2 regions of the Clostridium swellfunianum genome follow, and region 1 is predicted to be linked to the other one. Evidence: a T-box and tRNA genes for the amino acid it is inferred to sense, from the RefSeq annotation. Region 1 holds a T-box; the other holds one or more tRNA genes.
What was found. A T-box is a leader RNA that pairs with one kind of tRNA and senses whether it is charged. The one in region 1 lies ahead of thrS (threonine--tRNA ligase), so its partner is inferred to be a tRNA-Thr.
Positions count from the first base shown of each region.

Region 2: it has a tRNA-Thr gene. The T-box ahead of thrS (threonine--tRNA ligase) is inferred to sense a tRNA for this amino acid. The anticodon was not compared.

Region 1 covers NZ_JAMOFV010000006.1:2,492,262-2,498,955, reverse strand. The annotation lists gene NBE98_RS11860 (VIT1/CCC1 transporter family protein) at 1-98, opposite strand, end outside; gene NBE98_RS11855 (sensor domain-containing diguanylate cyclase) at 210-1,211, opposite strand; T-box leader at 1,413-1,643, shown strand; gene thrS (threonine--tRNA ligase) at 1,974-3,737, shown strand; gene NBE98_RS11845 (CD3324 family protein) at 4,482-4,793, shown strand; gene NBE98_RS11840 (DUF1648 domain-containing protein) at 4,957-5,469, shown strand; gene NBE98_RS11835 (hypothetical protein) at 5,554-5,787, shown strand; gene NBE98_RS11830 (glycerate kinase family protein) at 5,973-6,694, shown strand, end outside.
Region 2 covers NZ_JAMOFV010000006.1:2,716,414-2,723,107, forward strand. The annotation lists gene NBE98_RS12955 (vWA domain-containing protein) at 1-949, opposite strand, end outside; gene NBE98_RS12960 (Na/Pi cotransporter family protein) at 1,222-2,832, shown strand; tRNA gene NBE98_RS12965 (tRNA-Thr) at 2,885-2,960, opposite strand; gene NBE98_RS12970 (EAL and HDOD domain-containing protein) at 3,008-4,219, opposite strand; gene NBE98_RS12975 (replicative DNA helicase) at 4,350-5,684, opposite strand; gene lonC (Lon family ATP-dependent protease) at 5,714-6,694, opposite strand, start outside.

The DNA.
Region 1 (6,694 bases):
TCAGCTTTTGATATATCAATTTGGTGGGCTTTTATAGAAGCCTGTATATCTTTATTTTTGTAGGCCTCTCTCGCTTTATCTAAATTTCTTGATAACATATTTAATCCTCCTATCTATAAAACTATTGCATACTATATTCTAGTTTATTGTTATATGTATTGCAGGTATTTGTTAAATATAACAAACTGCGAGGGATTTAACAATATTCCTTAATAAACGCAGTTTATATTATATACACTATACCTGTCCCTGCCTTGCTGCTTAGCCATATACAATGCCTTATCAGCCTTGCCTATAAGTTCGTTAAGGTTTGAATGCTTTCTTGGAATCATAGTAGTAACCCCTAAACTTATAGTTATAAAATTATCTACCTTAGAAGATTTGTTAGGAATTTTAAGGCTTTTTATTCCAGTTCTTAAAATCTCGGCTATATATTCAGCACCAGACTCATCAGTATTTGGAAGAATCACAGCAAACTCCTCGCCACCATAGCGGGCTGCAAAATCCCCAGGACGCATTAGTAGATTATCTATTTCACTAGCCACCTTTTTTAAGGCAGCATCTCCATATTGATGTCCATAAGTATCGTTATATCTTTTAAAATAATCAATATCTATAAGGATTAAAGATATAGGCTTACCTTCTCTATAGCTTCTTTTCCACTCTTTTTCTAAATATTCATCAAAGGAACGTCTGTTATTTAAGCCAGTTAAGCCATCGCATAGAGATAAGTGCTCAAGCTTCTCGTTAAGCTTTCTTAGCTTTTCGTTTATATCCAACACGGTTTCTCGTGACTTTTCCAGCTCTTCCATAGCTTTTTTAGCTTCAGTTATATTTTCTATCATAGCCACAACATATTGAGGATTGTTAGAGGCATCTCTAATTAAGGATACAGTAAGCTTGGCCCAAATAATTTTATTAAACTTTGTAATATATCTTTTTTCCAGTGTATAAGAGTTTATTTTATTATCTATAAGATCCTTAATTAATGCTAAATCTTCATCAATATCTTCTGGATGCGTAAATTCTGCAAAGCTATGATGTATTATTTCTTCTTGTGTATAACCTAACATATCAAGCAAGGCTTTATTACAGTCTATGGGTATCCCGTTTAAGTCTGATATACCGATTCCTATTGCAGCATTATCAAATATAGCCTTAAAAAATATATTTTGTTGATCTGAAAATTTCATGAAATCAGGTTGCTGCATATTCCTTCATCTCCTGTATAACAACAAGTTACTTAATTTGTGTTTACATATTATTCTAGCATAAAACATGTGTTAGTAGAATATTTAAAGAGGTAATTGGAGTACAAATATTTATTGATAAGAAATGACAAAATTCTAATTTTAAGAAAATTTTTAATATAGTATTGACAATATTGTTTTAGGGGAATATAATATCAATAAATAAAGACTGTGAAGAGGAAGAGTAGATAAACAACTGTTTAACAGAGAGAGGAGCCCACCGGCTGAAAGGCTTCTTAAAATAAGTGTTATTGAAAACCACCTCTGAGTTGAAGGCTGAAGTCCCATAAGGATATAAGCTTATCCGTTTGCCAGCGTTATTGGTTTTGAGTGACAGTGATAGTAATTTATTTGCTGTAATTTGGGTGGAATCGCGATAATCTCGTCCCTTGCTTAGGGAGGAGTTTTTTTATTTTAGATTGCATTTTAAATTTGGGCAATGCTTTATTTGCTATACCTGTAATTTGGGTGGAACCGCGAGTTAACTCGTCCCATGTTTAGGCATGAGACGAGTTTTTTTATTTTTCAAATTTTACAAAAAGATAAATTTATAAAAATATAAAAAGTTAACAATAAAAAAAGTTAACAATTTGTAGTTGTTATGTATTATTAAAGAATACAGGAGGCGTAATAATTAATAATTATTACGTACTATAAAGGAATACAGGAGGCGTGACAATTAATAATTGACACGTACTATAAAGGAATACAGGAGGGTTTAAAATGTTAAAGGTTATATTAAAAGATGGAAGTGTTGTAAGTGCTGCAAACGAGGAAGATGGAAGAAGAGCGTTAAGACATACTGCTGCTCATATACTTGCTCAGGCTGTAAAGAGATTATACCCAGAAGCACAATTAACTATAGGACCTGCAATAGATACTGGTTTCTATTACGATTTTGATATAGATGAACCATTTACTTCTGAGATGCTTGAGAAGATTGAAGAAGAAATGATGAAAATTGTTAAAGAGGACTTGAAGCTTGAACGCTCCGTACTTTCAAGAGAAGAAGCCTTAAAGCTTATGGAAGAAAGTAGTGAAAAATATAAAATAGAGCTTATTAATGATTTGCCAGAGGACGAAGAATTAAGCTTTTTTAGACAAGGAGAGTTTATAGATTTATGTGCCGGCCCACATGTGCTTTCAACTGGCAAGGTTAAAGCTATAAAGCTTTTATCAGTTGCAGGTGCCTATTGGAGAGGCAGCGAAAAAAATAAAATGCTTCAAAGAATATACGGAACAGCCTTTGCTAAGAAGAGTGAGCTTGACGAATATTTAAATATGCTTGAAGAAGCTAAAAAAAGAGATCACAGAAAGCTTGGAAAAGAGCTTAAGTTATTTGCACTTATGGAGGAAGGACCGGGTTTCCCATTTTTCCTACCTAAGGGAATGGTTCTGAAAAATATTCTTATAGATTACTGGAGAGAGCTTCATAGAAAAGCTGGCTATGTTGAAATAGAAACTCCAATCATACTAAATAAACAGCTGTGGGAAACTTCAGGACATTGGTATCACTATAAGGAAAATATGTACACTGTCAATATAGATGAGGAAGAATATGCAATAAAGCCAATGAACTGTCCAGGGGGAATGCTTGTTTATAAATCAGAAACTCATTCCTATAGAGATTTGCCTATAAGAGCAGGAGAACTTGGAAGGGTTCACAGACATGAACTGTCTGGAGCACTTCATGGACTAATGAGAGTTAGAGCCTTTACACAGGATGATGCTCATATATTTATGCTTCCTGAGCAGATTAAGGATGAGATTAAAGGAGTAGTTAAGCTTATAGATGAGGTTTATGGAAGATTTGGCTTTAAGTACAGCGTAGAGCTTTCAACTAGACCAGAAAACTCAATGGGAACTGATGAGGAATGGAAGATGGCTGAGGAAGCACTTCAAGGAGCGCTTGAGGATATAGGAATGCCTTTTAAATTAAATCCTGGCGATGGCGCTTTCTATGGTCCAAAGATAGACTTTCATCTTGAAGATAGCTTAGGAAGAACTTGGCAGTGTGGAACTATTCAATTAGATTTCCAGCTTCCTCAAAGATTTGATTTAAACTATATAGGAAGAGATGGAGAAAAGCATAGACCTATAGTAATTCACAGAGTTATATTTGGAAGTATTGAACGCTTTATTGGAATATTGATAGAACACTTTGCAGGTAAATTCCCAGCTTGGATAGCTCCAGTTCAGGTTAAGGTACTTCCTATTTCCGATAGGTTCAACTCCTATGCTGAAAGCGTAATTAAAGTACTTAAGGATAAAGGTATTAGAGTTGAGCTTGATGACAGAGCGGAAAAGATAGGCTACAAGATTAGAGAAGCAAGAAATGAAAGAGTACCTTATATGATTATCCTTGGGGAGAAAGAGCAGCAGGAGGCTACTATTTCTGTTAGAAGCAGAAAAGGCGATGAGGGCAGCTTTGTATTATATGAGTTTATTTCAAAAATCAGAGAAGAAATAGAAAACAAAACTTTATAAAAAGCACTAAGACTTATAGTCAGCTCTTCAGATAGAAGAGCTGATTTTTTTGGGAAAAATTAATTATAACTATTCTTTACCTTGAGAGTAAAAGGATATTTATGGGATAATAAACTTGACCGGTCAATATGGTAGTAAAGGAGTTGATTGTTTTGATCATAACTAAGAGGTGGCTTAGAGCCTAAATACAAAGTATAAGCTGAGGAGGCCTAAAAACCTCCTCTTTAACAGAGGGATTTATAGAGGTGAATATTTATGGTTGACAATAATAGTATGTTTCTATATTATATAATTAGAGGAAAATTATTCAAGAAACAAGATGTGATGAGAGGTGGGGTTAATAATGATTACAATACTAGAGGTTTACGATTACTAACTAAATATTGGGTAAAATATTAACCATCATCTGAATTTTCGTATATGATTTTATGAAACAGCAGGAAGATGTCCTGTTTTTTTAATGTCTTTTTTTAAAGATAATCTTGTAGTAAAGCTGCAAGTTATTTATCCCGCAGATGGTTACCTTCTGCGGGACTTTTGCGTTGTTAAATAAACATATATTTATATGTTTAAATATTTAAATATTTATAAGGAGGTTAAAGTCCTGAATGGACTTTAACGAGCAATCTTTAATTGCTCCGTGCTCCGACAAAAAGGAGGAGTAATAATGATTAATCAAGTTTTTAAGGGATTTTATGAGGTAGTAAATAAAGGTGAAGTAGTGAGTTTAGGGAGGGCAAACAATTGCAGTACAAAAACGGAAAGGAAATTTTACCTGCGGAGTTACTGAAGGAGCTTCAGAAATATATACAGGGTGAATTAGTTTATATACCAACCTTAGATACGGAGAGAAAGGGTTGGGGCGAAAATAATGGGACTAGAGAAAGCATTAAGAAAAGAAATGCTGAAATATACAGATTTTATAAAGAAGGCTTTACAGTATATGAGCTTGTAAGTAAATATAACTTGTCTGAGGATAGTATAAGAAAAATTATATGTAAGCTTAACAAGGATATGAACCGACATAGCTTTGAGGGAGAAGTAGCTGTTATATAAATTAATAGATATATGTTTTAATACCGCTGTTTAGATTAAGCCAGCGGTATTTATTTTAAGGTATAAAGACTATAGAGTAAGAAATATGTAAGGAATGTATTTTGTAAATATATTCAACGTATGGTAATATATTAATATAATATTACAGATGGGGGATTAAAAAATGTATAATGTAAATGGGTATAAAAATCCTAAACTTAAAATACCGTTTACTAGATTGGAAAAGCTGATTGAAATTGTTGCAGCTTTAGGAATAATCATAAACGTGATTTTGCCAGCTGTTTATTGGAGCAAGCTGCCGGTTAGGTTTGCAACACATTTTAACATTGAGGGAAATCCAGATGGATGGGGTGGGCGCGGCACTCTGCTGCCAATACCGATAATATTAATGATTTTATACTCTTTACTATCTCTCTTGGAAAAGTATCCAGAGATATATAGTTATGCTAGAGAAATAACGGAAAAAAATGTAGAAGCTCAATATAAAAATGCAAGAAAGATGATAATTTTTTTAAAAGCTGAATTGGTCTATTTGTTTGTATATCTCCAATGGAGCATTATTCAGGGAGCTTTTAATAATCACTTTCCAATGGGGCCGGCTTTTATATTTGTGGAACTAAGCGTTATATTTGGCACAATAGCATATTTTATATATAAATCTATAAAATTAAAGTAAATTATAGATTTTTGTTGGATTAACAAATATGCACCATTTTGCATTTAATATATTATAACAAGTTAATTCAAGGATTGAGGCTAAATGGGATTTACGAACTCTGTTTCTCCAGGTGAGCTTACTATACTTGCTAATGCTGTTGCTTTGATACTTTCAAGCGATAGAACAGCGGATGAAGTAAATGTGCTTGGAAATTTTATTACTGCTGTAGGGGCACTTATGCTGGTTATTGCAGCTCAGCAGGCATCTTTGGAAAGTATCCAAAATAATCAGCAGCAAGCACAAAGCTCAAACAAACAGTCTGTGAAAAGCCGATAACTGTTAGAAACAAAAACAACTGTAGAAAAAAATCTGCAGTTGTTTTTGTTTCTAAATTTAAAATTGTGCATTTGAACAAAAAAATACATTAAATAGACAGTATTAGTAATATAATAAAAATATTATTATGTATTATATAAGGCAGGAAAATAGTAATCTTTCTATAAATATAGGGGGGATAAGCAATGAAAAAAGATTTTGTTATTGTATTGGCGCCGGATTCCTTTAAGGAAAGCATGACTGCAAAAGAGGCTTGCGAGGCTATGGAAAAAGGGATAAAAAAGGCTAGCAGCAGCATAACTTGCATACATGTACCAATGGCTGATGGTGGAGAAGGAACTATGCAGTCTTTAGTAGATGCAACTGAAGGTAAAGTATATTCACTAAAGGTAGTTGGACCGCTTGGCAATGAAGTAGAAGCGAAGTATGGTATTCTTGGCGACGGTGAAACTGGAATACTTGAAATGGCCAGCGCAAGTGGAATTCATTTGGTTCCGCCTGAAATAAGAAACCCTTTAATAACAACAACTTATGGTACGGGTCAGTTAATTAAAGCTTGTCTAGATCATGGAGTTAAAAAGCTTTTAATAGGAATAGGCGGAAGTGCCACTAATGACGGTGGTGTTGGGGTTGTTCAAGCATTAGGCGGAATGCTTCTAGACAAGGAAGGAAAAGAAATTGGCTTTGGGGGTGGAGAACTAGGGAAGGTAGCAAAGATAGATTTATCAAGTTTTGATGCAAGACTAAAGGAAGTCTCCATAGAAGTTGCCTGCGACGTTACAAATCCACTTTGTGGAGAAAAAGGAGCATCAAGAGTGTTTGGACCGCAAAAGGGTGCTACTCCTGAAATGGTTGAAGCTTTAGATAATAATTTAAGTCATTATGCGTCAGTTATAAAAGAACAGCT
Region 2 (6,694 bases), 220 kb from region 1:
ATAAATTATCACTAGAAGAATTTATATTAAGCTGAACTTTAGATTTCACTTGAACTATAACAAAATTACTTTCCTTATCCTTTGAAGTTATTCTTATAGTACTACTTTTGATATTTTTAAAATTATATATTTTATATTTATCTCCTATTTTATAGTCAGGAGTTATTCCTTCTTCAAAAGCTACATCTACTAAAGGAACTGTATTATCACAAGAAGCTATCTTTATAACCACTTCGTCTACATAAGAGCTCAGCTTTATCTCTTTATCAGTATTTGAATTTGTTGTAAATTGCTCAATAGTATAAAAATTATTTAGACTGCCTAATATTTTATTAAGCGCAGCAAAAATTCCTGAAGGATTTTCACTGTAAAAATAGTCTCCTCCAGTCTTTGAACTTAGCTTTGTCAAAGTATCTTCATCAGCATATTCAGACAGACCTATGCAGTGAACCATAACTCTCATATCATGAGCTTTATCTCCTAAAGAAAATAGTTCTTTCATATGCTCTTCAGTAACTCCGCCAACCGGATCTTCCTTACCATCTGAAAGAACTATGATGGTTTTTTCTCCTTGTACATTCTCAAACTGACCTAAAGCTTCTTTTAGCCCTTCCTTTAGATTAGTTCTACTATTATCAAACATTAGTCCGGATAGCTTGGACTTTAGTTTTTCTTTAGAAGGTCTATCTGCGAGCTTTTGCACAAAATCAGGTTTATCACCAAATGCTATTACATTTAAATTTGTATTTTCATCAACTGTATCTATAAGCATTGCTCCTGCAACAACAGCCAATCTGTGCGGATCTGTTATTTTCATACTTCCTGAGTTATCTATAAGAATGATGATATTTTTTTCTAATTCTGCAGCCTTAACTTCTTTTAAAATAAAAGGCTGGAGTATAAAGCATATTAAAAAAATAATAATTAATATTTTATTACGCTTCCCCATACTTTACCCCCTAGTGTTTTTCATAAGTCATTTAGTGCTTAATAATAATATATTGGAGCCTTATAAAGCTTTAGAACAAAAAAAGAAAAATACCAAGGTAGAAACTCCTTGGTATTTTTGAAAACGATTTATTTATGTCAATCTAACACTTTATTATTATTTATTCAATTCTACTATAATATATCTCAGCTTTCTCTTAACAAAGTGATAGTAAATATAGTATTATATTCATTGTGAGATTTTTTAAGAACAAATGATATGGAGGAGAAACAATGGATATCTCAGGAATTATAATTGGTCTGCTAGGAGGCCTAGGACTATTTCTTTACGGAATGAAGCTTATGGGAGATGGCCTTGAGAATGCAGCAGGCGACAAATTAAAGGGTTTTCTAGAAAAAATCACTTCAAACCCTGTTAAAGGTATTTTAGTTGGAACAGTAGTTACTTCTATAATCCAAAGCAGCAGTGCTACTACAGTAATGGTAGTAGGATTTGTTAATGCAGGTTTAATGAACTTATATCAAGCTGCTGGAGTTATAATGGGAGCCAATATTGGTACAACAGTAACTGCTCAATTAGTTGCTTTTAAATTAACAGCTATAGCTCCTATATTTGTTGGTATAGGAACAGGCATTGTATTATTTTCGAAAGCTAAAAAAAGCAGAGAGATTGGTCACATTGTTCTTGGCTTTGGTATACTCTTCATGGGACTTCAGTTTATGGAGACAGTTTTAAAGCCAGTAGCATCTACTCCTGCCTTTGAAAATATGATAGTAACTTTAGGGCAGAGCCCAATACTCGGAATAATAGTAGGTATGTTAGCAACAGCAGTAGTGCAAAGTTCATCTGCTACTACAGGTATTCTTATAGCAATGGCAGGTAGTGGTGCTATACCTCTTGGAACTGCAATACCGATTTTATTTGGTACAAATATTGGTACTTGTATTACGGCTATGCTTTCAAGTATAGGAACCTCAAAAGCAGCCAGAAAAGCAGCATTATTTCATTTAACTTTTAATGTTATAGGTACAGTTATATTTACTCTTGCTCTAAACCCATTTACCAGCGCTGTTAATTTTATAAGCCCTGGAGCAGATGTTAAGAGACAGATTGCTAATGCTCATACATTATTTAATATAGTTAATACTTTTATACTAGTATGGTTTATACCTTATTTAATTAAATTTGTTAATAAACTTATACCGGGTGATGATAAATATGAATTGGTTGAAACAAAATATATAGATGAGAGGCTTTTAGAAACTCCAGCTATCGCAGTAAGGCAAGCTGTAAAGGAAATAATACGAATGGCTCATGAAGCAAAGCAAAACTTGGAACTATCTATGCAAGCTTTTAAAACCGACGATGAAGCTTTAATTAAAAAAGTGCTTGAGAATGAACAGCTTATTAACACACTTGAAGCTGATATTGTTTCTTTCTTAGCTAAGCTTGCAAATAAGCAGATTTCCGCCGAGGATTCAGAATTAATCACTTCTATGTATCATGTTGTAAATGATATTGAGAGAATAGGTGATCATGCAGAAAACTTAGCTGAACTTTCTCAGGAAAAAATTACTAGAAGGCTTCCATTCTCAGACCAAGCTATGTCTGAGCTTGAGCATATATATAGCTATACCTTAACTGCATTAAATACAAGTATTGAAAGCTTTGAGAATAACGATGCAACTAAAGCAAAAACTGTTCTAGATATAGAAGAAAGAATCGATAGCTTGGAAAAGGATCTTAGATCAACTCATATCAAAAGGCTTAATTCAGGCTCCTGTACCGCTTACAGCGGAACAGTCTTCCTTGATATGATAAGCAATCTTGAAAGAGTTGCTGACCACGCTATGAATATTGCTGAATCTGTGTATAACAGGTAATAAATATAAAAACCTCGATAGTAACTATCGAGGTTTTTGTGCGCTTATTACATGGAGCTCCTGAGGGGACTTGAACCCCTGACCTACTGATTACGAATCAGTTGCTCTACCAACTGAGCTACAGAAGCACCTTATATATTTATTATACCATAAATTGTATTTTTATTTCAATTATTTAGTTTCCTATAATGTTAGCAGCATCTATTACTGCATTAGCATAAATAGGTGGAATCTCTTCTTCTCTAAGTCCCAATCTTTTTGAAAAACTACTAAAGTTCTTCCAGTCAGCCTTTTCGTAACAAAGAATTAATTCACTTATAGATCTAAATATATTTTCTTCCCCAAGAAGGGCCGCCTTTATATCCTCAGCTATTGGCAGATCCTGAAGAATTTTTTCCATAGGTTGATTTAAGAGAACGTCAATATTAGAAAACATCTCCATTATAAAAACCTCTGAGGCTCGACTAGCCATGCTAACCTTACTAGCAATAGCCTCTCCAATCAATGCTCTTAAAATTGAAATATCCATTATTGCTTCACTGTTTTTGTCATTAAAGCTTCTAATAGTTACTAATGATGCCCACTTCATAAATTCTTTTTTTCCCATCAATACAAGAGCTTGCCTTATTGAGTGGATTTCAGTCTTAAGACCTATTGAAGCAGAATTGATATATTTTAATAGTTTATAAGAAAGAGACACATCTTTCTTTATTGCGTTTGCGATATTTATAATATCGTAATTATCTTCCTTCATCAATTTTATTAAATCAAAATTATATAAGCTGTTGCTTGGGATTTCTTTAGCACTCAATATAGTTGGATTACTAAAAAAATAACCTTGAAAATAAGTATAACCTAAACCTACAGCTTCATTAAAGTCTTCAATAGTTTCGACCTTCTCAGCCAAAAACTTTATATTTTTATTTTTAAATCTATCAATAATTGCTTTTCTTTCTATGCCCTTTGTTGCTACGAAATCAATCTTTATGAAATCAACAATATCTATTAAAGCCTCATAGCCTGGCTTAAATACAAAGTCATCAAGAGCCAAAGCATAGCCTAAGGCTTTAAGCTTACGACAGCACTCTACAATTTCATCAGAAGGAGTAACCGTTTCCAGTATTTCAATCACAACTTTATCTTTCGGCAGCAACAATGCTGTTTCTTGCAAAAGAAGACTTTCTGTAAAATTTATAAATGCTTTTTTTCCATTAGTTAAACTTCCCATTCCTATTAAAGTAAAACTATTTGTTATAACCTCTAAGGTGGCCTTATCTCCGTCTAAAGCTACGTAATAATTATCCTGATTTGACCTAAACAGGAGCTCGTAGTAAACTACTTTTCTATTTATATCTAAAATTGGCTGACGAGCCACATAAACCTCCATGTATATCCCCCAATTTACCAAACTAAACTATACTTCGCATAATTATAACATAATATGATAAATAATTCCATATTCTAGCTAAGTTTTACACTTTATATACAAAATGGTGCAGCATTACTGCTGCACCATCCTAATATTCTGTATGAACTGTATCAAGATTACCAAATTTAGAATACTGACCTAGCCATGCAAGCTTTACTGTTCCTGTTGGACCATTTCTTTGCTTAGCTATGATACACTCAGCCATATTCTTTTCTTCTGTTTCCTTATTATAGTACTCATCTCTATAAAGAAACATAACAACGTCGGCATCCTGCTCTATAGAACCAGATTCTCTAAGGTCAGAAAGCATTGGCCTATGGTCTGCTCTTTGTTCAGGAGCACGAGAAAGCTGAGAAAGTGCAATAACAGGGCAGCTCATTTCCTTAGCTAGTGCCTTTATAGATCTTGATATTTCAGAAACTTCCTGCTGTCTGTTCTCAGGATTGCTTCCTGACATAAGCTGCAAGTAGTCAATGATTACCATATCTATACCATGTTCAAGTTTAAGCCTTCTACACTTAGAGCGCATCTCCATTACAGAAACACCGGCAGTATCATCTATATAAATTTTTGCCGCTGCTAATGGTCCTGCTGCTCTAGCAATATTCTCCCAGTCTCTGTCATCAAGGTTACCTGTTCTAAGCTTAAGCATATCAACATTAGCCTCTGCACAAAGGAGCTTATAGGCAAGCTGCTCCTTGGACATTTCCAGCGAAAATATAGCGATGCTTTTTCCTGTTCTTAAAGCCGCATGCTGTGCAAGGTTTAAAACAAAGGTGGTCTTACCCATGGAAGGTCTTGCTGCTATAAGTACCATATCACCCTTTTGAAAACCTGAGGTCTTTGCATCTAAATCATTAAAACCAGAAGAAACTCCAGTAAGCTCTCCTTTATTATTAAAAAGTCTCTCTATTTCTAAAAATCCTCTTTCAAGCACTGTGCTCATAGGCTCAAAGTCAGAGGTGTTTTTCTTGTCCGCTAAATTAAATATCTTTTGCTCTGCAGATTCAATTACAGCTTCAACATCATCCTGTTTATCGTAGCTAGCCTCGATTATTTCCGTTGAAGCCCTTATAAGCTTTCTTAGCATCGCCTTTTCAGATACTATTCTTATGTATGATTTAACATTTGCCGTAGATATAGCAGTTCCATAAACTTCACTTATGTAACTTAAACCGCCAACAGATTCTAGCTTTTTAGATGCTGTCATAGCTTCAGCTAGCGTAACCATATCTACAGGAGTATCCTTTTGGTAGAGTTCAACCATACTGCTAAATAAAATTTTATGTGCGTCTCTATAAAAATCCTCACTTTTTAAAACTTCCACAGCTTGCGCTATGGAAGTTCTTTCTTTAAGCATGGCACCTAAAACCCACTGCTCTGCTTCAATGTTGTGAGGTAAACTTCTAAGAGGTGTATCCATTGAATCGCCTCCTTGTAAATTTACTCATATTAAAATACTAAGTCCATTAATTCCTCTATTGTATCAACTGCTTTAACTTCTATATCTGTAAGTCCTGTCGGAACTTCCTTTAAGTTATCCTTTGGTACAATAACAAGCTTAATTCCCTTTCTTCTTGCACCATATACCTTTTCAAAAATTCCACCTACAGGTTTAACTTTTCCTCTTAAGGATATTTCTCCAGTTATAGCTATATCCTGTCTTATAGGTTTATCGAGCAGTGCGCTAATAATACATACAGTTATAGCAGCTCCAGCTGATGGTCCATCTATATTTCCACCACCTATAGCATTAACGTGAATATCATAGTCCTTTATATCTTTATCAGTAAGTTTTCTTATAACTGAGGCTGCATTGAACACAGAGTCCTTTGCCATACTTCCTGCAGTATCATTAAAGCGCATTTGTCCTGAACCTTTATCCTTAGCCTCAAAAACTGCTGCCTCTATCTCTATTGTGGAGCCAACATAACCGCTAACCCCTAAACCATAAACATGACCAATTTCCTTATCATTTTCAGTCTTGACCTCTTCATAAGGAGTTAATCTGCTTATAGAAATTATTTCATGAACATCACTGATTTTTATTTTAACTTCATCTGTTTCACCTTTGTCATTATAAAGCACATATCCATAAACATCTGCAAGAAGGTTAACTGCTTTTCTACCTTCTATAGTATATCTGCTTATAAGTTCAGCAACTCCTGCTTCAAGCTCAATGCTAAGCTTTGCTGCTGCATTTTCAACTATCTTTTCAATATCCTTAGCTGTTAATGGCTCAAAGTAAACCTCAGTACATCTTGAACGAAGTGCTGGATTTATGTCTCTCGGTTCTCTTGTAGTTGCTCCAATGAGCACAAAATCTGCTGGCGCTCCATTATCAAACAGATACTTTATATATTTAGGAGTATTTTCATCCTCTGGATCATAATAAGAAGAAGAAAACTCAACTCTCTTGTCTTCTAAAACCTT